Regions from separate parts of the Micromonospora chersina genome, predicted to be linked through region 1. Evidence: riboswitches for the same ligand, from Rfam matches in the RefSeq annotation. Region 1 holds a riboswitch; each other region holds the start of a gene.
The links. A riboswitch is a leader RNA that binds a small molecule or an ion and turns the genes downstream of it on or off. The one in region 1 is predicted to bind cyclic di-AMP.
Positions count from the first base shown of each region.

Region 2: linked by a shared signal. The riboswitch ahead of GA0070603_RS02035 (LysM peptidoglycan-binding domain-containing protein) and the one ahead of GA0070603_RS17100 (coiled-coil domain-containing protein) in region 1 are both predicted to bind cyclic di-AMP.
Region 3: linked by a shared signal. The riboswitch ahead of GA0070603_RS19390 (C40 family peptidase) and the one ahead of GA0070603_RS17100 (coiled-coil domain-containing protein) in region 1 are both predicted to bind cyclic di-AMP.

Region 1 is NZ_FMIB01000002.1:3,705,883-3,711,647, reverse strand. Features, by position in the region: gene GA0070603_RS17110 (helix-turn-helix transcriptional regulator) at 38-379, opposite strand; gene GA0070603_RS17105 (carbonic anhydrase) at 597-1,265, shown strand; gene GA0070603_RS17100 (coiled-coil domain-containing protein) at 1,329-2,348, opposite strand; cyclic di-AMP (ydaO/yuaA leader) riboswitch at 2,353-2,483, opposite strand; gene GA0070603_RS17095 (YibE/F family protein) at 2,638-3,963, opposite strand; gene GA0070603_RS17090 (DUF6153 family protein) at 4,161-4,583, shown strand; gene GA0070603_RS17085 (DUF305 domain-containing protein) at 4,669-5,295, shown strand; gene GA0070603_RS17080 (metal-sensitive transcriptional regulator) at 5,340-5,639, opposite strand.
Region 2 is NZ_FMIB01000002.1:465,683-471,447, forward strand. Features, by position in the region: gene GA0070603_RS02025 (LLM class flavin-dependent oxidoreductase) at 1-1,457, opposite strand, end outside; gene GA0070603_RS02030 (glycoside hydrolase family 3 protein) at 1,622-3,457, shown strand; cyclic di-AMP (ydaO/yuaA leader) riboswitch at 3,612-3,766, shown strand; gene GA0070603_RS02035 (LysM peptidoglycan-binding domain-containing protein) at 3,772-4,428, shown strand; gene GA0070603_RS02040 (YbaB/EbfC family nucleoid-associated protein) at 4,600-5,058, shown strand; gene GA0070603_RS02045 (M4 family metallopeptidase) at 5,155-5,765, opposite strand, start outside.
Region 3 is NZ_FMIB01000002.1:4,165,453-4,171,217, reverse strand. Features, by position in the region: gene GA0070603_RS19400 (C40 family peptidase) at 1-384, shown strand, start outside; gene GA0070603_RS19395 (N-acetylmuramoyl-L-alanine amidase) at 448-2,442, opposite strand; cyclic di-AMP (ydaO/yuaA leader) riboswitch at 2,684-2,821, shown strand; gene GA0070603_RS19390 (C40 family peptidase) at 2,833-3,870, shown strand; gene dcd (dCTP deaminase) at 3,942-4,520, opposite strand; gene GA0070603_RS19380 (pyridoxamine 5'-phosphate oxidase family protein) at 4,599-5,144, shown strand; gene GA0070603_RS19375 (zinc metalloprotease) at 5,214-5,765, opposite strand, start outside.

The DNA of each region.
Region 1 (5,765 bases):
GCCGTCCGCGCGGTGACGGGCAGCCGTGGGAAGACGGTCAGCTCTCGGTCACCGGCTCCGCGGCGGGGTCGGTGGTGAAGAGGGCGAGCAGGGCGCCCACCTGCTGGTCGGCCTCGGCCGGGTGCCGGAAGTGCCCGCTCGGGTTGATCGTGTACTCGTTGCGGCGGCCCACCCGGGTGCGCTGGAGGTAGCCACCGGCTTCCAGGTCGGCGACGATCGCCTGGGCGGCCCGCTCGGTCACCCCCACCTCCTCGGCCACGTCCCGCAGCCGCGCCGTGGGGTTGCGCGCGATGGCCAGCAGCACGTGGCCGTGATTGGTGAGGAAGGTCCAGTTCCGGCCGCTCCCGTTCTCGCCTGGTGTCGTCGCCATGGTCGTCATGGTATGGCCCTTTCCCGCGCCTCTCGGTTCTGCCCCGGTCCGTGCGTGCGGGGCGAGGCCGGGTTCCGGGCCGCCGTCAAGGGCGGCGCAACGTATGAAACGCGTATCACGTAAATCTTGACGTACCTTGGACTGCGTGTGACGGTTGGTCCCGAGGCCGCCTCCGTCGCCGGCCGGCTGACCAGGTCTTTTTCGCCCGAGGACGAGGTGAGGATGGATGCCGCCGACCACTCCCGAACAGGCGCTCGCCGAACTCCAGGCCGGTAACCGGCGGTTCGTCACCGGTGTCCCGCGTCATCCGAACCAGGACGCCGGACACCGGGCGGCGGTCGCCGACGGGCAGCACCCGTTCGCGGTGATCGTCGGCTGCTCCGACTCCCGGCTCGCCGCCGAGATCATCTTCGACCGCGGCCTCGGTGACCTCTTCGTGGTCCGCACCGCCGGGCACACCGCCGGCCCCGAGGTGCTCGGCAGCGTCGAGTACGCGGTGACCGTGCTGGGCACCCCGCTCGTGGTGGTGCTCGGCCACGACTCGTGCGGCGCGGTCCAGGCCGCCCGCGAGGCGGTCCGCACCGGCACCTCGCCGGCCGGGCACCTCGGCGCCGTGGTGGACGCCGTCGCGCCCAGCCTGCTCCGGGCCGGCCGGGACGGCGTGGAGGACCTGGACGCCATCATCGACATCCACATCGCGCAGACCGTCGAGGCCCTGGTGGCCCGGTCCGCCGTGCTGGCCGAGCGGGTGGACGCCGGCGCGTGCACGATCGTCGGCATGGCGTACCGGCTGAGCGCCGGCGAGGCGCGCATCGTGGCCCAGATTCCGGCCACCGCGCCGGTCACGCCGGTGCCGGCCCCGGCCGCGCCCGCCGACCCGGCGCTCGCCGGCTGAACGATCCGCCGAACGTCGAGGGGCCGGCCCGCATCGCGGACCGGCCCCTCTCGGCGTACGTCGTCAGAGCAGCGACATGTGCACGTGGTCGGTGTGGTTGGAGGGTCCGCTGTAGGACTTCCAGCCGGTGGCCGGGAACCAGATCTGCCGGTTCCAGATCACGTAGTAGATGCCGAGCCGGTCGGCGTTGCGGATGAGGAAGGCGGCGACGTTGTTGCCGTACATCCGCTGGTCCTTGGTCCGCCACGGGGAGAAGCCGCTGTTCTGGAGCGACCAGTCGCAGGCGCGGCCCTTGGGGTGCTCCCACGGCCCGCCCGGGCGGTAGCAGCCCACGAAGCGGTTGAAGCCGGCCCGCTTCACCTCCTTGTACGCGTGCAGTGTGCGCGGGGTGATGCAGCCCGAGGTGGTCGGGTCGTTCTCGCTGCACGACTCCGGCTTCCAGTCGCCGTCGGCGGTCCGGCCGGGGCCGACCCGGGCGACCGGTGAGGTGGCCGAGACCAGGCCGCCGGTGAAGCCGATGCCGCCGACCAGTTGCAGCGCCTTCTCCGTCTCGGCCTTCTCGCGGGCCATCGCGTTCTTCTGCTTCTCCTGCTCGCGCACCTCGATGTCGAGCGCGATCTTGGCCTGCTCGGCGCGGTTCTTCGCGGCGTTGATGGCGGCGAGCTTCTGCGCGTTCATCAGGTTCAGCTCGTCGAGGGCGGCCGCCCGCCGGACGAACGAGTCGGGCGTGCTGCTGTCCAGCAGCATGGCCATGGCGCCCATCCGGCCGGTGCGGTAGGACTGCGCGGCCATCTGGGCCACCTGCGGGCTGAGCGCGTCGAATTCGCTCTGCGCGGCCTTCACCTCGAGGGCGAGCTGGAGCTGGCGCTTGCGCGACTTGTCCAGCTTCGCCTTGGCCTGGAGGTAGGCCCGGTTGGCGGCGTCGATGGCCTCGGTGATGAGGGGGTCGTCGTCGTCCTCGGAGTGCCCCGAGGGGGTGGGGGTGCTCGGAGCGGCCGTCGCCGGGGTCGGCCCCACCAGCACGGTGAGCGCGGCCACGACGGCCACCACGGGGGTCAGCCAGCGCCGCAGGGGTGCCGTCACAGTGTTCCCTTCCGTCGGCCGCCGACCGGGTTAGCTGACGGGTTCGGGACGGAAGTGGCCCCTACCGCTCGCGCGGATTCACCCCATGTACCTGGTTCCCCGGCTCGCCCGCGGGCGATTGGGCGGCGGCACCGCTGGCGCCGGTGCGCGCCTTCGGCGGTGACCGGCAGCGAGGTTACCCGAGAGTCCTCCCGGTGTTCTACGTCCGGAAGCCGACCAATAGCGAGAATTCGTCCTCGCCGTGCGTGACCAGGATCGCGTTTGGAATCCGTCATCACGCTGCGGAGTGTCACCATGCGGCCTCCGTGTTCCTGTCGCCGCCGGGCCACCCGCCGGCCCGCTGCCCGGGCGCCCCGCCGAGCGCCTCCAGCGCCTCGTCCCGCCCGGCCGGCGGCCGGGGCGCGGGAGGGTCGGCCGGGCCCTCGGTGGTCCCGCGCCGCCCGGCGGTGGTGACCACCGCGGCCAGTCCGGTGGTCAGCGGTACGGCGGCGATCAGGCCGAGCGTGGCCACCGCGCTGCGGACGATCTCCTGGGCCAGGAACTCGCTCGTCAGGATCTGGCTCACCGGCCGGGAGTCGGCGACGAGCAGGAGCAGCAGCGGCAGCGAGGCGCCCGCGTACGCCAGCACGATGGTGTTGACGGTGGAGGCGATGTGCGCGCGGCCCACCCGGGTGGCCGCCCGGTAGAGGTGCCGGCGGGACAGCGCCGGGTTGGCGTGGGCCAACTCGGTGACAGTGGCCGCCTGGGTGACCGTGACGTCGTCCAGCACGCCCAGCGAGCCGATGACGATGCCGGCGAGCAGCAGGCCGTGCAGGTCGACGTCGCCCTGGAACATCGACAGGGTGGTCGCGTCCTCGCTGCCGAATCCGGTGAGGTGGGTGGCGGCCGTGGCCAGGGTGCCGAGCACACCTGTCAGCACCAGGCTGCCGAGCGTGCCGAGCACGGCCACCGAGGTCTGCGCGGTGACCCCGTGCGTCAGGTAGAGCACCACGAACATGATCAGCGCGGCGCCCACGATCGCCACGAGCAGCGGCGGCTGGCCGGCGCCGATCCCGGGCAGCACGAAGCCGAGCAGGATGGCGAAACTCGCCACCAGCCCGCCGAGCGCGGCCAGCCCGCGCCACCTGCCGAACGCCACGATCGCCACGGCGAAGAGCACCGCCAGCCAGACCAGCGGCGTGCCTCGCTGGTGCTCGGCGATGTTGTAGCTCTTCACCGCCGGGTCGGCCGGGTCGATCAGCTCGACCAGGATCACCTCGTCGCCGACCTCGACCCGGGGCGCGCCCGGGCCGGAGGGCACCGGAGTCTCGACCTGCCGCCCGGCGTCCGGGCCCTGCTCGGCGGCGACGGTCACCGTCCCGCACGGCCCGGCCGAACCGCCGGGGCTCCCCTCCGGCGCCTCCGGGGTCGGCGGGCAGGGCACGGTCACCACCCGGGTCACCGTGCCGTGGTAGCGGGGCAGTGCCGGGGCGTCCGCCGCTTCCCGGTCCTGCCGGGGCCAGAGCACCAGCGCGGCCACCACGGTGATCAGGAAGAGCGGCACCACCGTGGCGACCAGGATCCGCCGTACCCCCGGTGGGGCCGACGGAGCGGGACGGGTGTGGTCGGCGCCCATGGCGTCTCTCCCAACGATTCGCAACGGGATTCGTGTCTCCGGGCCGGCCGGTTCGCCGGACCGGCCGGTGCGCCGCGGGACGGGCGCGGCCGGGTCGTCGCCCCGGAATGGTAGCCAGGCGGGTCGGAGACGCCCCGGGACACGGTGCCGCGGCGGTTCCCCCGGGGCGTACCCGAGCGGCCGGTTACCGTGGTGGCATGGCGGGCACGGCGGCGACCGGACGGTGGGTCCGGCTCCTGCTGCTCGTCTGCACGCTTGTCGGGCTGACCGCCATGCACACCCTGGGCCACGGCGCGCACTCCCCGTCCGGACAGCCGGCGGGGCATCCGGCCGGGCACTCCGCAGCGCTCGCCATGGTGGCGGACTGCGAGGGCGACCGCTGCACCGCACGCGCCCTGCCGCCGGGCGACCCGGGCGCGGATCCGTCCGGGTGGAGCGTCTGCCTGGCGGTGCTCGGCGCGTTCGCCGTCGCGCTGCTGGTCGTCGTGCTGCTGCGGACCGGGTCACGGTCCGCCGTCGCGGCGGCCGGCGGCCCGCTCCGGCACCCCGCCGGCCCGCGCGCCCCGCCGCCCCGGGCCTTCGGGCTGCGCCTGGCGACGACGTCGGTGCTGCGCAGATAGGACGCCTCGACGCGAGGGGACCGGACCACCGGTGCCCCGCGTCCGCCGTCCGCTGCGTACGTTCCGACACTCGAAAGGCACACTCGTGTTCACTCGTACCATCGCGCGCCGCGCCGCTCTGGCCGGCGCGAGCGTCACCGTCGCTCTGGCCCTGGCCGCCTGTGGCGACGATCCGACGGCCGGCCACGACATGCCGGGCGCGGCCGGCACCGCCACGCCCGCCGCGGGCGCCTCGGCCTCGTTCGACGCCGCCGACGTGATGTTCGCCCAGATGATGATCCCGCACCACCAGCAGGCCGTGGAGATGTCCGAGCTGGCGGAGACCCGGGCGGCCGACCCGGAGGTGAGGAAGCTGGCCGGGCAGATCAGGGCGGCCCAGGGGCCGGAGATCGCCACCATGCGCGGCTGGCTCGCCGCGTGGGGCCGGCCGGCGCCCTCGATGAGCGCCGGGCACGGGATGCCGGGGATGGACCACGGCATGCCCGGGATGATGTCCGAGGCCGACCTGGCGAAGCTGAGGGCGGCGTCGGGCACCGACTTCGACAGGCAGTTCCTCACCATGATGATCGCCCACCATGAGGGCGCCATCACCATGGCGAGGGAGGAGATCACCCGCGGCGCCCACCCGGACGCCACGGCGCTGGCCCGGCAGATCGTCACCGCCCAGCAGGGCGAGATCGACGCCATGAGGAAGATGCTCGACCGGCTCTGAGCCACGTGTCGGGTGCCTCGCCGGTGGCGGGGCACCCGGCCCGGTCAGCCGCGCTTCATGAGGCGGCCGACGGCGGCCATCATCTCGGTGGCCATCTCGTCGGCGCGGCCCTCGGCGGCGCCCTCGTGCATGCAGTGCCGGGCGTGCCCGTCCAGCAGGCCGAGGCCGACCTTGTCCAGCGCGGCCTGGATGGCGGAGATCTGGGTCAGCACGTCGATGCAGTAGCGGTCGTCCTCGACCATCTTCTCGATGCCGCGGACCTGGCCCTCGATGCGGCGGAGCCGCGCGAGCAGCTGGTCCTTGCTGGCGGTGTAGCCCCGGGTCGGGGTCGTCGGTGCGGTCATGACATCAAGGATAGCGTACCCCTCGGGGGTATGGTACGGTCCTGTTCGTGGCCGATACCCCCACCGGGTAACGGTACGAAAAGTGGCAGCCGTCTCCCTTCCGCTTACCCCCTGGGGGTATAGGAT
Region 2 (5,765 bases), 3.2 Mb from region 1:
AGTTCGGTGAAGTCGCCCGGTTGCCGGATGAGGTCCACGAGTGCCCGGTCGACGCTCTCCACCACGCCGTGGATCACCACGTGTTCCTCCTCGAGGCGGTCCAGCACCGCCGCCAACCCGGCGTCGGCGCTCCGCAGGTGCGGGAAGATCGAGGCGTCCTCCAGGCCGTGGTGCTGCGTCACCGCCGTGCAGTACGCCGCGCAGTACGCCCCGAGCGTCCAGTTGTTCTGCCGCATGGTCATCTCGTTCAGCACGGCCCGGGCGGCGTCCGGGGCGACCGCGCCGCGCGTGACCTGTTCGAGCAGGTCACGCACCTGGGCGAGCTCCTGGCGCAGGTGGTCGTGCACGTCCACGAGGTGCTGCCCGACGGCCTGCCCCCGGGCCGTGTACACGTGCCCGGCCGGCGGTGGCGGCGCCGCGGGCCGGGTGGACTCGTCCCAGAGCCGGCGCGCGCTGAGCCGTACCCCCGGATCGGGGGTGGGGGAGACCGCCAGCGCTGTCGACCCGCCGGCCTCGACGGCGGCCTGCTGCTCCTCGACGGCGCGGGCGCGGCTGCCCGGCGTGGTCCGCTCGGCGGCGACCAGCTCGCGGACGGCGGGCGCCACCTCCTGGGCGAAGAGCTGGACGGCCCGCGGCTCGTCGCTGCCCAGGATGAAGGTGGCGATGCCGTGGTCCAGGGCGAGCCCGGCCAGCTCCTCCACCCACTGCTCCGGGGGGCCGTCCAGGAAGCCGGCCGGCGACCGGGAGAAGGTGCCGGTGACGTTGAGCAGGCGGCGCACGGCGCCGGGGTCCCGGCCGGCCTCCGCGGCGCCTTCGTCGATAACCGCGTTCAGCGCCGGCAGCTCCGCCGGCCCCTTCGGCAGGTACGCCAGCGACGGCAGCCAGCCGTCCGCCGCGCGGCCGACCAGCCGCAGCATCCGCGGCTTGTACGCGCCCACCCAGATCTCCGCCGGGTGCGCCGGCGCCGGGCCGCGCTTCGCGCCGACCACCCGGTAGTGCTCGCCCTCGACGCGGACCATGCCGCGCCGATCGGTGTCCCAGACCTCGCGGATCACGCGGATCGCCTCGTCGAGGGCGTCCACGGCAGCGCCGGGGGAGAGCCGCCGGCCGCCGACCGCCTCGATGGCCTCCCAGAAGGCGCCGGCGCCGAGGCCCAGCTCGACCCGGCCGCCGGTGAGCAGGTCCAGGCTGGCCACGCTGCGGGCGAGCACCACGGGTTGCCGCAGCGGCAGGTTGAGCACGTTCCCCGCGAGGGTGATGCGGCTGGTGGCGGCGGCCACGAACGACATCAGCGTCCAGGTGTCCAGGAACCCCGGCTGGTAGGGGTGGTCCTGGAAGGTGACCAGGTCCAGGCCGACCTGCTCGCAGAGCTTCGCGCGCGCCACCACCTGCTCCGGCCGCCCGGCCGAGGGGGTGAGGAAGCCGCCGAAGGCCAGCTCGTGTCCGTGGTCGCTCATGCCTCGCCGCCTCTAGCCGATCTTGCGCGAACCCTGCCACGGTAGCCCGCGCCGGCGCCCGCCCGCCCGGCGGTTCCGGAACCGGCACGGATTGTTCACAGTCGATGCTCACGGGCATAGGGTGCCGGTGAACGGCCCCAGCGTTCCTCCGGAAGGAGCGACCCGTGATCCGTCACCACCACCGCCCCCGTCCGCTCGCCCTCGCCCTCCTGCTCGTCGCGGTCACCGCCCTGGCCGCGCCCGCCCCGGCCACCGCGGCCGGCCTGCCGTACCAGGACCCGACGCTGCCCGTCGCCACCCGCGTCGCCGACCTGCTCGCCCGGATGACCCTCGACGAGAAGCTCGGCCAGATGACCCAGGCGGAGCGCGGCTCGGTCACCGCGAGCGACCTCACCACGTACCGGCTCGGCTCGGTCCTCTCGGGCGGCGGCTCCGCGCCCACGCCGAACACCGCCACGTCCTGGGCCGACATGTACGACGGCTTCCAGCGCGCCGCCCTGGCCACCCCGCTCGGCATCCCGATGATCTACGGCGTCGACGCCGTGCACGGGCACAACAACGTGTACGGGGCGACCATCTTCCCGCACAACATCGGCCTCGGTGCGACGCGTGACCCGGCGCTGGTCCAGCAGATCGGCCAGGCCGTCGCCGAGGAGATCACCGGCACCGGTGTGGACTGGAACTTCGCCCCCTGCCTCTGCGTGGCCCGCAACGACCGGTGGGGCCGCACCTACGAGTCGTTCGGGGAGACGCCGGACCTGCCGTCGAGCCTGTCCACCCTGGTCACCGGCCTCCAGGGCACCACCCTGGGCGGGCCCACGTCGGTGCTCGCCACCGCCAAGCACTACGTGGGCGACGGCGGCACCACCGGCGGCGACGACCAGGGCGACACCCAGCTCAGCGAGGCCGACCTGCGGGCCATCCACCTGCCGCCGTTCCAGGCCGCGGTGCAGCGCGGCGTGGGCTCGGTGATGATCTCCTACAGCAGCTGGAACGGGGTGAAGCTGCACGGCCACCGCTACCTGATCACCGACGTCCTGAAGGGGGAGTTGGGCTTCTCCGGCTTCGTGGTGTCCGACTGGAACGGCATCGACCAGATCGACGGCGCCAGCGGGTTCACGGCCGCCGAGGTGAGCGCCGCCGTCAACGCCGGCATCGACATGGTGATGGTGCCGACGGCCTGGAAGACCTTCCTCAGCACGCTGCGGGCCGAGGTACAGAACGGGCATGTGCCGATGAGCCGGATCGACGACGCCAACCGGCGGATCCTCACGAAGAAGTTCGAGCTGGGCCTCTTCGAGCGGCCGTACACCGACCGGAGCAGGACCTCGACGGTGGGCGGCGCGGCGCACCGCGCGCTGGCCCGCCAGGCCGTGCGGCAGTCCCAGGTGCTGCTCAAGAACGACGGCGGCGTGCTCCCGCTGGCCCGGGACAACAACAAGATCTTCGTGGCCGGGAAGAACGCCGACAACATCGGCAACCAGAGCGGCGGGTGGACCATCTCCTGGCAGGGCTCGTCCGGCGCCGTCACGCCCGGCACCACCATCCTCCAGGGCATCCGGGCGGCCGCCGGTCCGACCACGACTGTCACGTACAACCAGCGCGGCACCGGCATCGACAGGACCTACCGGGCGGCGATCGCGGTGGTCGGCGAGACACCGTACGCCGAGGGCCAGGGCGACCGCACCGGCAGCATGAGCCTGGACCGCGACGACCTGCGTACCATCACGACGCTGCGCAACTCGGGCGTGCCGGTGATCGTGGTGCTGGTCAGCGGCCGGCCGCTGGACGTGGCCGCCGAGCTGCCACGGTGGAACGCGCTGCTGGCGTCCTGGCTGCCCGGCACCGAGGGCGGCGGCGTGGCCGACGTCCTCTTCGGCGGGTACGCGCCGACCGGCAAACTGCCGATGACCTGGATGAACTCGGTCAGCCAGCAGCCCATCAACGCGGGCGACGGTCAGGTCCCGCTCTTCCCGCAGGGATACGGCCTGACCTACTGAGCCGCCCCTCAATAAGCCCCCTTCGGACGGTGCGCAACTCGAACGGGGCGACCTTCGCCCGGCCGGGTGAAGAACCTCACAAGAAGTGGGCGTTCGTCGCAAAACGTTCCTAACGTCGATTCCGTTCGCGATCGCGGACACCACGGGCCGGCAACGCCTAATCCCGCCGCCGGCCCGGTGGTACCTGGACCTCAGGCGGGAGCGGGGGAACCACGTTCCTCGGTGCACGACACCTCGGGGTGAAGCCGCCACCGGCGGCCGGGCTCCTCGGCCCGAACCCGACAGCTCACCTCGTCGGCGTGGAGGAAACCCACATGGCAAGTGAACACGTCGCCCGTCACCGACGGACCGCGCAGCGTCGCACCGCCGTCGGGGCGCTCGTCGTCGGCGCCGCCACCGGCGCCGCCGCCCTTCTCGGCCCGGCCGCCCCGGCCAGCGCCGCCGGCGTCAACTGGGACGCCGTCGCCCAGTGCGAGTCCGGCGGCAACTGGCACATCAACACCGGCAACGGCTACTACGGCGGGCTCCAGTTCTCCCGGAGCACCTGGAACGGCTACGGCGGCCAGAAGTACGCCAGCCGCGCCGACCTGGCCAGCCGCAGCGAGCAGATCGCCATCGCCGAGAAGGTCCTCGACGGGCAGGGCATCGGCGCCTGGCCGGTCTGCGGCAAGAAGGGCGGCTCCACCAAGAGGTACGCCAGCAAGGACTCGGGCTCGACGAAGTCCGCCAAGAAGGCCACCACGGAGCGGAAGTCGCGCGCCGACCGGCCGACCGTCCGAAGCGAGCGGCGTGGCACGCCGGGCACGAGCGGCGCCGGCAGCTACGTCGTCCGGTCCGGAGACACCCTCTCCGAGATCGCCGACGCGAAGAACGTGGCCGGCGGTTGGCAGGCCCTCTACGAGCGCAACAAGGACGTGGTGGGCGCGAACCCCGGCCTGATCTTCCCGGGCCAGAAGCTGCGCCTGCGCTGAGACCCCACCGGAACGGCCCCGTGCGGGCCGGTCCACCGCACCACGAACGCCCGGCCGGGGATCCCGGCCGGGCGTTCGTGTCGGACCGGGTTCGGGCGGGCTCACCGGCGCCCGCGTCGGGGGTGGTTGCTATCGTCACGGTGCTCGGAAAGACGTGAAGAAAGCGCGGATATGACCAACGACCCGTTCTCCGCGGCCGCGAGCCTCGACGAGCTGCTGACCAGGACCCAACAGGCGCTCTCCGCGATGCGGTCCCGGGCCGCCGAGCACCCCGACGGCGCGCCGGGCGAGCTGCTCCGGGCCGAGGGCGCCGCGGCCGGCGGCCGGGTCCGTGCCGTCGCCGTCCAGGGTGGCCGGCTGGAGTCCGTCACCGTCGACCCCGCGTTGGCCGGGGAGTCCGTCGAGGCCCTCTGCGGGCACCTGGTGTCGGCCGTGAACGCCGCCCTCACCGAGCTGGACGCCCGGGTCAGCGCCTCGGCCCAGGCGGACGTGGACGCCCTCGCCGCGCGGCTCGGCGGCCTGCCCGAGCAGTCCGCGCGGGACATGGAGCGATTCGGTCGGGCCATGGAGGGCGTCGCGGCCCGGATCCGCCGCGACGGCGCCGGCTCCGGCGCGGCCCGCCCGGCCTGACCGGCGTCCGGCCGGTGCGCCCCGGCCGGCGACCTGCCGCGGGAACGACGAAGCGGCCGGCCGTCGGGAGGACGACGACCGGCCGCTCCGCTGCGATCAGCTCAGGGTGACCGCGGTGTCGTCGACGACGAAGGAGGTCTGCAGGGAGCTGTCCTCCACGCCGCTGAAGGAGATGGTGGCGGTGGTGCCGGCCAGCGACGAGATGTCGAAGGACCGCTGCACGTAGCCGGTGGCCTTGTTGAGGTTGGAGTAGGTGGCCAGGGTGGTGCTGCCCGCCTTCACGGTCAGCTTGTCGTAGGCGGTGGTCGTGGTCGACTCCGCGCTGTCGATGTGCAGCCAGAAGCTCAGCGTCGCCCGGCAGCCGGCCGGAATCGTCACCGACTGCGAGAGCGTGTCGGTGTGCGTCGTGCCGTAGCCGTCGAGCCACGCCTTGTAGGAGCCGCCGTGCGCGGCCTGGGCGGTGTCGTTCGTGATGACGCCGGAGCTGGCGGTCCAGCTCACGTTGCCGGACTCGAAGCCGGGGTTGGCCAGCTTCTGGCCGGTGCAGCTGCCCGACGGCGGGGTGGTCGTGGCGGTCGGCGTCGGGGTGCTGCCGGTGCAGGTCGCCTCACCGGTCTGCGCCGGCACGCTGATCGCGTTCCAGGCGGCCTTGACCGCGTTGAACTCGGTGCAGCTGGTCGGGTAGAGGTTCTTCGCCGCCTGCAGCG
Region 3 (5,765 bases), 460 kb from region 1:
CCGGCGGGCTGCCCGGCCATCGACGGTGTGGTGAGCAGCGCCGCTCGCACCGCGATCAAGACGGCGTGCGCCCAGGTCGGCGACCCGTACGTGTGGGGCGCCACCGGCCCGAACTCCTTCGACTGCTCCGGTCTCACCCAGTACGCCTACAAGGCGGCGGGCATCTCGCTCACCCACTTCACCGGCGCCCAGTGGAACGAGGGTCGGGCGGTCTCCCGAGCCGAGGCCCGACCAGGGGACCTGGTCTTCTTCTTCAGCGACCTGCACCACATGGGCCTCTACCTGGGCAACAACATCATGGTGCACGCGCCCCGGACCGGAAAGCCGGTCCAGGTGTCCAGCATCAACACCATGCCGGTCGCCGGGTTCCGCAGGCCGTACTGATCCGCCCGCGCAGCACGAAGGCCCCCGGTCCACGCGGACCGGGGGCCTTCGTCGTCAGGTCGGTCAGGCGGGCGCGCCGACCGAGGCGGGCAGGACCTGGACGTCGTCGAGGTTCACGAACATCACGCGGTGGCCGAACTGGATCTGCACGTACCGGTTCTCGCCGCGGATCACCGTCCAGTCACCCGGCGCGGAGCCGTCGAAGGTGACCGCGCGGTAGTACTCGCCCGGCAGGACCCCGCCGACCGCGTACCGCTGGCCCGCCGAGAGGCTGTACTGCAGCGGGGAGATGGTCTGGTACGGAACCCCGGCCGGGTAGGCCGCCCGCTCGGGGTAGGCGCGCCCGTACACCGGGATGGTGGTCTTCCCGTCCCTGGGCGTCACCACGAAGCCGTTGGCCCACTTGGCCGTCGGCGCGGAGGCCGGGTTGTAGAACCAGGCCTTCTGGTTGAGGTACCAGATCGCGGTCCAGTCGCCCTGGATGTCCGCGAGGGCGTACGTCTGGCCGGCCGAGGCGCGGGCGCCGTGGTCGGAGATGTACATGGTGTCCGGCGTGCCGTTCGGCCGCAGACCGAGGTCGTTGACCAGCGGGGCGGTCGCGCTCGGCGCCGTACGGAGGATGACCGCCGAGGAGCCGCGCAGCGGGCACGGCGCGGCCGGCGGCGTGGGCTTCGGCACGCCCGGCGGCTGCTGGTTGCAACCGGTGAAGGCGGGCTGGTTGGTGGCGAAGTCCGGGTCGATGGTGACCAGGCCGGTGTGCGGCGTGCCGGTGGAGTGGAATGGCGCCTTCATGAGGTCGAAGTAGTGCGACCAGTCCCAGTACGGGCCCGGGTCCCAGTGCATCCCGGCCACGGTGCCGGCGGTGGTGCCGGGCACGTTGTCGTGGCCGATGATGTGCTGCCGGTCCAGCGGGATCTGGAAGCGCAGGGCCAGGTGACGGACCAGCTTGGCCGACGCCCGGTACATCGCCTCGGTGTACCAGGTGCCGTGACCCGCGAAGCCCTCGTGCTCCAGGCCGATGGACTTGGCGTTGACGTACCAGTTGCCGGCGTGCCAGCCGACGTCCTTGGCCTTGATGTGCTGGGCGACGTAGCCGTCCACCGAGCGCAGCGTGTAGTGCCAGCCCAGGTAGTCGGCACGCTTCACCAGGTCGACACTCGGGCGGAAGTAGCCCTCGGTGTCGTGGATGACGATGTACTCGATCTTCTGCTGGGCCGGCCGGTTCCCGAGGTCGTGGTTGCCGTAGTCGCCCGGGTCCGCGCTGAGCTGCTCGTAGGGGGCGGGGATCCACTCACAGGCCAGCCGGACCGGGCACTCCAGGCCGTCCGGCCGCTCGGCGCGGCGCAGCCCCAGCTTGTGCAGCCCGGACTGGTCCGGCGTCACAGTGGTGGCGGCCAGGGTCACCCGCTGGCCGTCGTCGGTGGTCCGGGTCGCGCCGAGGCCGAGCTGGTCGTAGACCTCGTCGGCGAAGGCCGCCGCCGCGTCCTCGGTGTCCGCGCCGGAGTAGCGGGCCACCGCGCCGTACCAGGCCGCCGGGTCGGTGCCGGCGCCGACCGGCGCACCCAGGTCCTTCTGGTACGAGGCCAGCAGCGCCGCCCCGCCCCGGATGTTCGCGGCCGCGTCGGTGCGCAGCGTCTCCTCGGCGAGGCCGGTGAGCGCCGCGGCGGCGTCGACCGTCTGCAGGGACGCCTGCGGCAGCACGTCCTCCGCCGGCGCCGACGCGATGGCCGGGTCGAGGGTGAGCGGGCGCGAGTCGTCGCCCCGCGGGTCCTCGTCCTCGTCGACGTGGCCGCTGGCCGGCGTCGAGAGGACGTGCTGGGCGTCGGTGAGATGCATCGGGCCGTAGCCGCCGCTGGTGCTCGGCTGGCCCGGGTGGGTGTCCCAACGCGATTCCAGGTACGAGACGCCGAGCAGGACGCTCTGCGGCACGCCGTACTCCGCCGCGGCGGCGGCGTACTGCTCCTGGCGGTCGGTGGCGGGTTGGGTGAGCGGTTCCGCGGCCACCGGACCGGTGGCCACAAGCGCGGTGGCCGCCGCGACGGCGGCTGCCAGCAGCATCCGTCTGCCCGACGGCGGGGGTGAGAGGTGCATCGAACCTCCAGACAGGGATGGGGGTCACTGCGTCCTCACCCTCGCCCCGCACACCCCCCAGGTCAATACCTTTCCGACAGGTAATCTGCCGTGAAAAAAACCTTCGGGTACGGAGTGTCACGGCGACTTGGGTTGCGGATCGGTAACGGTCATCTCTACTCTGGTCAATCGTCGGCCGCCAGTTTCACCGTCCAACCCGGGTGGTGACGGTCCGACACCGCCGAGTCGCCTCCGGGCGAGCCGGGGACCCAGGTACCTGGGGTGAATCCGCAGCCACTGCGGTAGGGCGGCTCCCTTCCCGCCCGAACCCGTCAGCTAACTCGGTAGGCGGGCACGAAGAAGGAGTACGGAAGCCCGGTGGCACACCATGCCCCGCGGCCACCGTCGGGCCGGTCGGTCGACCGGTCGACGGCTGCGCCGCGTTCCCGCTGGTCCCGCTTCACCACCGTCCTCGCCGCCCTGGCCGGCACCGCCGTCGTCCTGACCGGCGGCGCCACGGCGGCCCACGCCGAACCGTCGGTCACCGAGATCGAGCGCCAGATCGACCAGGACTGGAACAAGCTCGAACCGATCATCGAACAGGTCAACGCCACCCGCGAGCAGCTCGCCGCCAAGCGCAAGCAGGCCGACGCGCTCGCCAAGCAGATCGCCCCGCTCCAGGCCCGGGTGGACGCCGCACTCGGCCAGGTGGGCGGCCTCGCCGCCGACGCGTACAAGGGCGACAACAACCTCTCCACCGTCAACGCGCTGCTGGGCAGCCGCTCCCCGAGTGAGCTGGTGGACGGCCTCGCACTGCTCGACCGCTTCGCGAACCGCCAGCAGGCGCAGGTGCGGACCGTCGCCGAGCTGCGCGACCAGCTGGCCGCCAAGAAGCAGCCGCTGGACCAGATGATCGGCGAGCTGGCACGCACCGAGGCGCAGCTCGCGGCGAAGAAGAAGCAGATCGACGCCGAGATCGTCAAGCTCCAGAAGCTCCGGCTCAAGGTCTACGGCAGCGGCGGTGGCGGTCCGCTGCGCCCGGCCCCCTGCCCCGCCGGCTACCCCGGTGGCCCGGCCGGCGTCGCGGTCAAGTTCGCCTGTGCCCAGATCGGCAAGATCTACGTCTGGGGCGCCGCCGGCCCGGATCACTACGACTGCTCCGGCCTCACCATGGCGGCCTGGGCCAAGGCCGGCGTCTCGCTGCCGCACAACGCGCGGCAGCAGCACGACGTGACCAGGCGGGTGAGCCGGAGCGAGCTGCGTGCCGGCGACCTCGTCTTCTACTACAGCGACCTGCACCACGTCGCCATGTACGTCGGTGACGGCTGGGTGGTGCACGCCTCCCAGTCCGGTAAGCCGATCACGATGAAGCGCGTCGACGACGGCCAGATCAACAGCTACGGTCGCCCGGGCTGATGTGCAAGGAGGGGCCCCTTCTTAACGCCTCCGGTATAGGAAGGGACCCCTCCTAACAGCCGGTCGATGAGTCAGCGGGTCGGCCAGGTGCGCCAGTTCTGCCAGGACCGGCTCGGGGTGGGGCCGCGCTGGCCCTGGTAGCGGGAGCCGTAGACGGCCGAGCCGTACGGGTGCTCGGCCGGCGAGGAGAGCCGGAAGATGCAGAGCTGGCCGATCTTCATGCCCGGCCAGAGCGTGATCGGCAGGTTCGCCACGTTGGACAGCTCCAGCGTGACGTGGCCGGAGAAGCCCGGGTCGATGAAGCCGGCCGTGGAGTGGGTCAGCAGGCCGAGCCGGCCCAGGCTGGACTTGCCCTCCAGGCGCCCGGCGAGCTGGTCGCCGAGCGAGATCACCTCCAGTGTGGAGGCGAGCACGAACTCGCCCGGGTGCAGCACGAACGGCTGGCCCTCGGCCACCTCCACCATCGAGGTGAGGTCGTCCTGTTGCACGGACGGGTCGATGTGCGTGTAGAGATGGTTGTTGAAGACCCGGAACAGCCGGTCCAGACGTACGTCGATGCTGGACGGTTGCACCAGCGTGGGCTCGAAGGGCTCCAGCGCGAGCGTGCCCGCCTTGATCTCGGAGACCAGGTCGCGGTCGGAGAGCAGCATCGGAACACCATAGCGACCGGTACGGGTGACCTGCGTGTCGGACTACATCTTCGTACACCTGTTCGATAGAATGTCCGCATGGCTTCCTGGTCCGAATTCGCCGCCGACGAGCCCCGCCTCGCCGACGAGATCCGCCTCCTGTTGCAGCAGTACGGGCCGGGTTTCGGCTACCTCGCCACGGTCCGCGCCGACGGCGGCCCGCGGGTGCACCCGGTCTCCCCGGTCATCACCGACGACGGGCTCTGGTGCTTCGTCATCGACTCGCCCAAGCGCCGCGACCTCGAACGTGACGGCCGCTTCGCGCTGCACTCCTTCCCGCCGGAGGAGAGCGACGACGAGGCCTACGTGGCCGGCCGGGCCCGCCCCGTGACCGACCCGGCGACCGTGGCCCGGGTGGCCCGGATCGGCCGGGCCGCGCCGCAGGGCGACTGGCGGCTGTTCGAGTTCACCGTCGACGTGGCGATGCTGACCCGGCGCGACCAGGTGACGCGGCCCGGCGGCGGCCGGCCCGAGGTGCGCGTCTGGCTCGACCCGGGGGCCGGCGCCGCGGCTCGGCGTGACCCGCTCGCCCCCGAGGGCCGGCGCGGCCGGCACGGCTTCGACACCCGCCGCCCGGCGGCCTGAACCCGCACGGAAAACCGGTGCCGGTCCCGTCCGAGGACGGGACCGGCACCGGCGTGTGGTGCGGGACGGTCAGGCCGCGCGGTAGGCGTTCCACGCGGTCAGCATGCGGCTCGCCTGACCAGGGGTGAACTGGTACATGCACGAGTCGTAGGTGTAGTCCATGAAGTTGGTGATCGGGTCCAGGCCGGCGGTGGTGCAGGTGTCGCGGCCGGTCGGGCACTCGAAGGCCGGCGAGGCCTCGGCCGGGGTGTCGGAGACGCTGTCGCCCGAGCCCGAGCAGCCACCCTGGAAGGTGTGGTAGAGGTTCAGCCAGTGGCCGACCTCGTGGGTGCCGGTGTCGCCCTGGTTGTAGTTGGTCGCCGTGCCGCCCGGCAGCGACTCGCTCAGCGCGACCACGCCGTCCATGCTGCTCAGCTTGCGCTGCGGGAAGGTGGCCCAGCCGAGCAGGTCGTCGCTCAGCTCGCCCAGGTAGAGGTTGAGCGTGTTCTTGCCGCCCTCACGCAGCGAGGTCTTCATCGAGCGCTCGGCCGAGGAACCCTGCACGATCGGGTACCAGGCGGCGTTGGTGACGTGGTGCACCTTGGTGAGCTGGAAGCTGAAGGCGGTCGGGGCGCCGCCGGT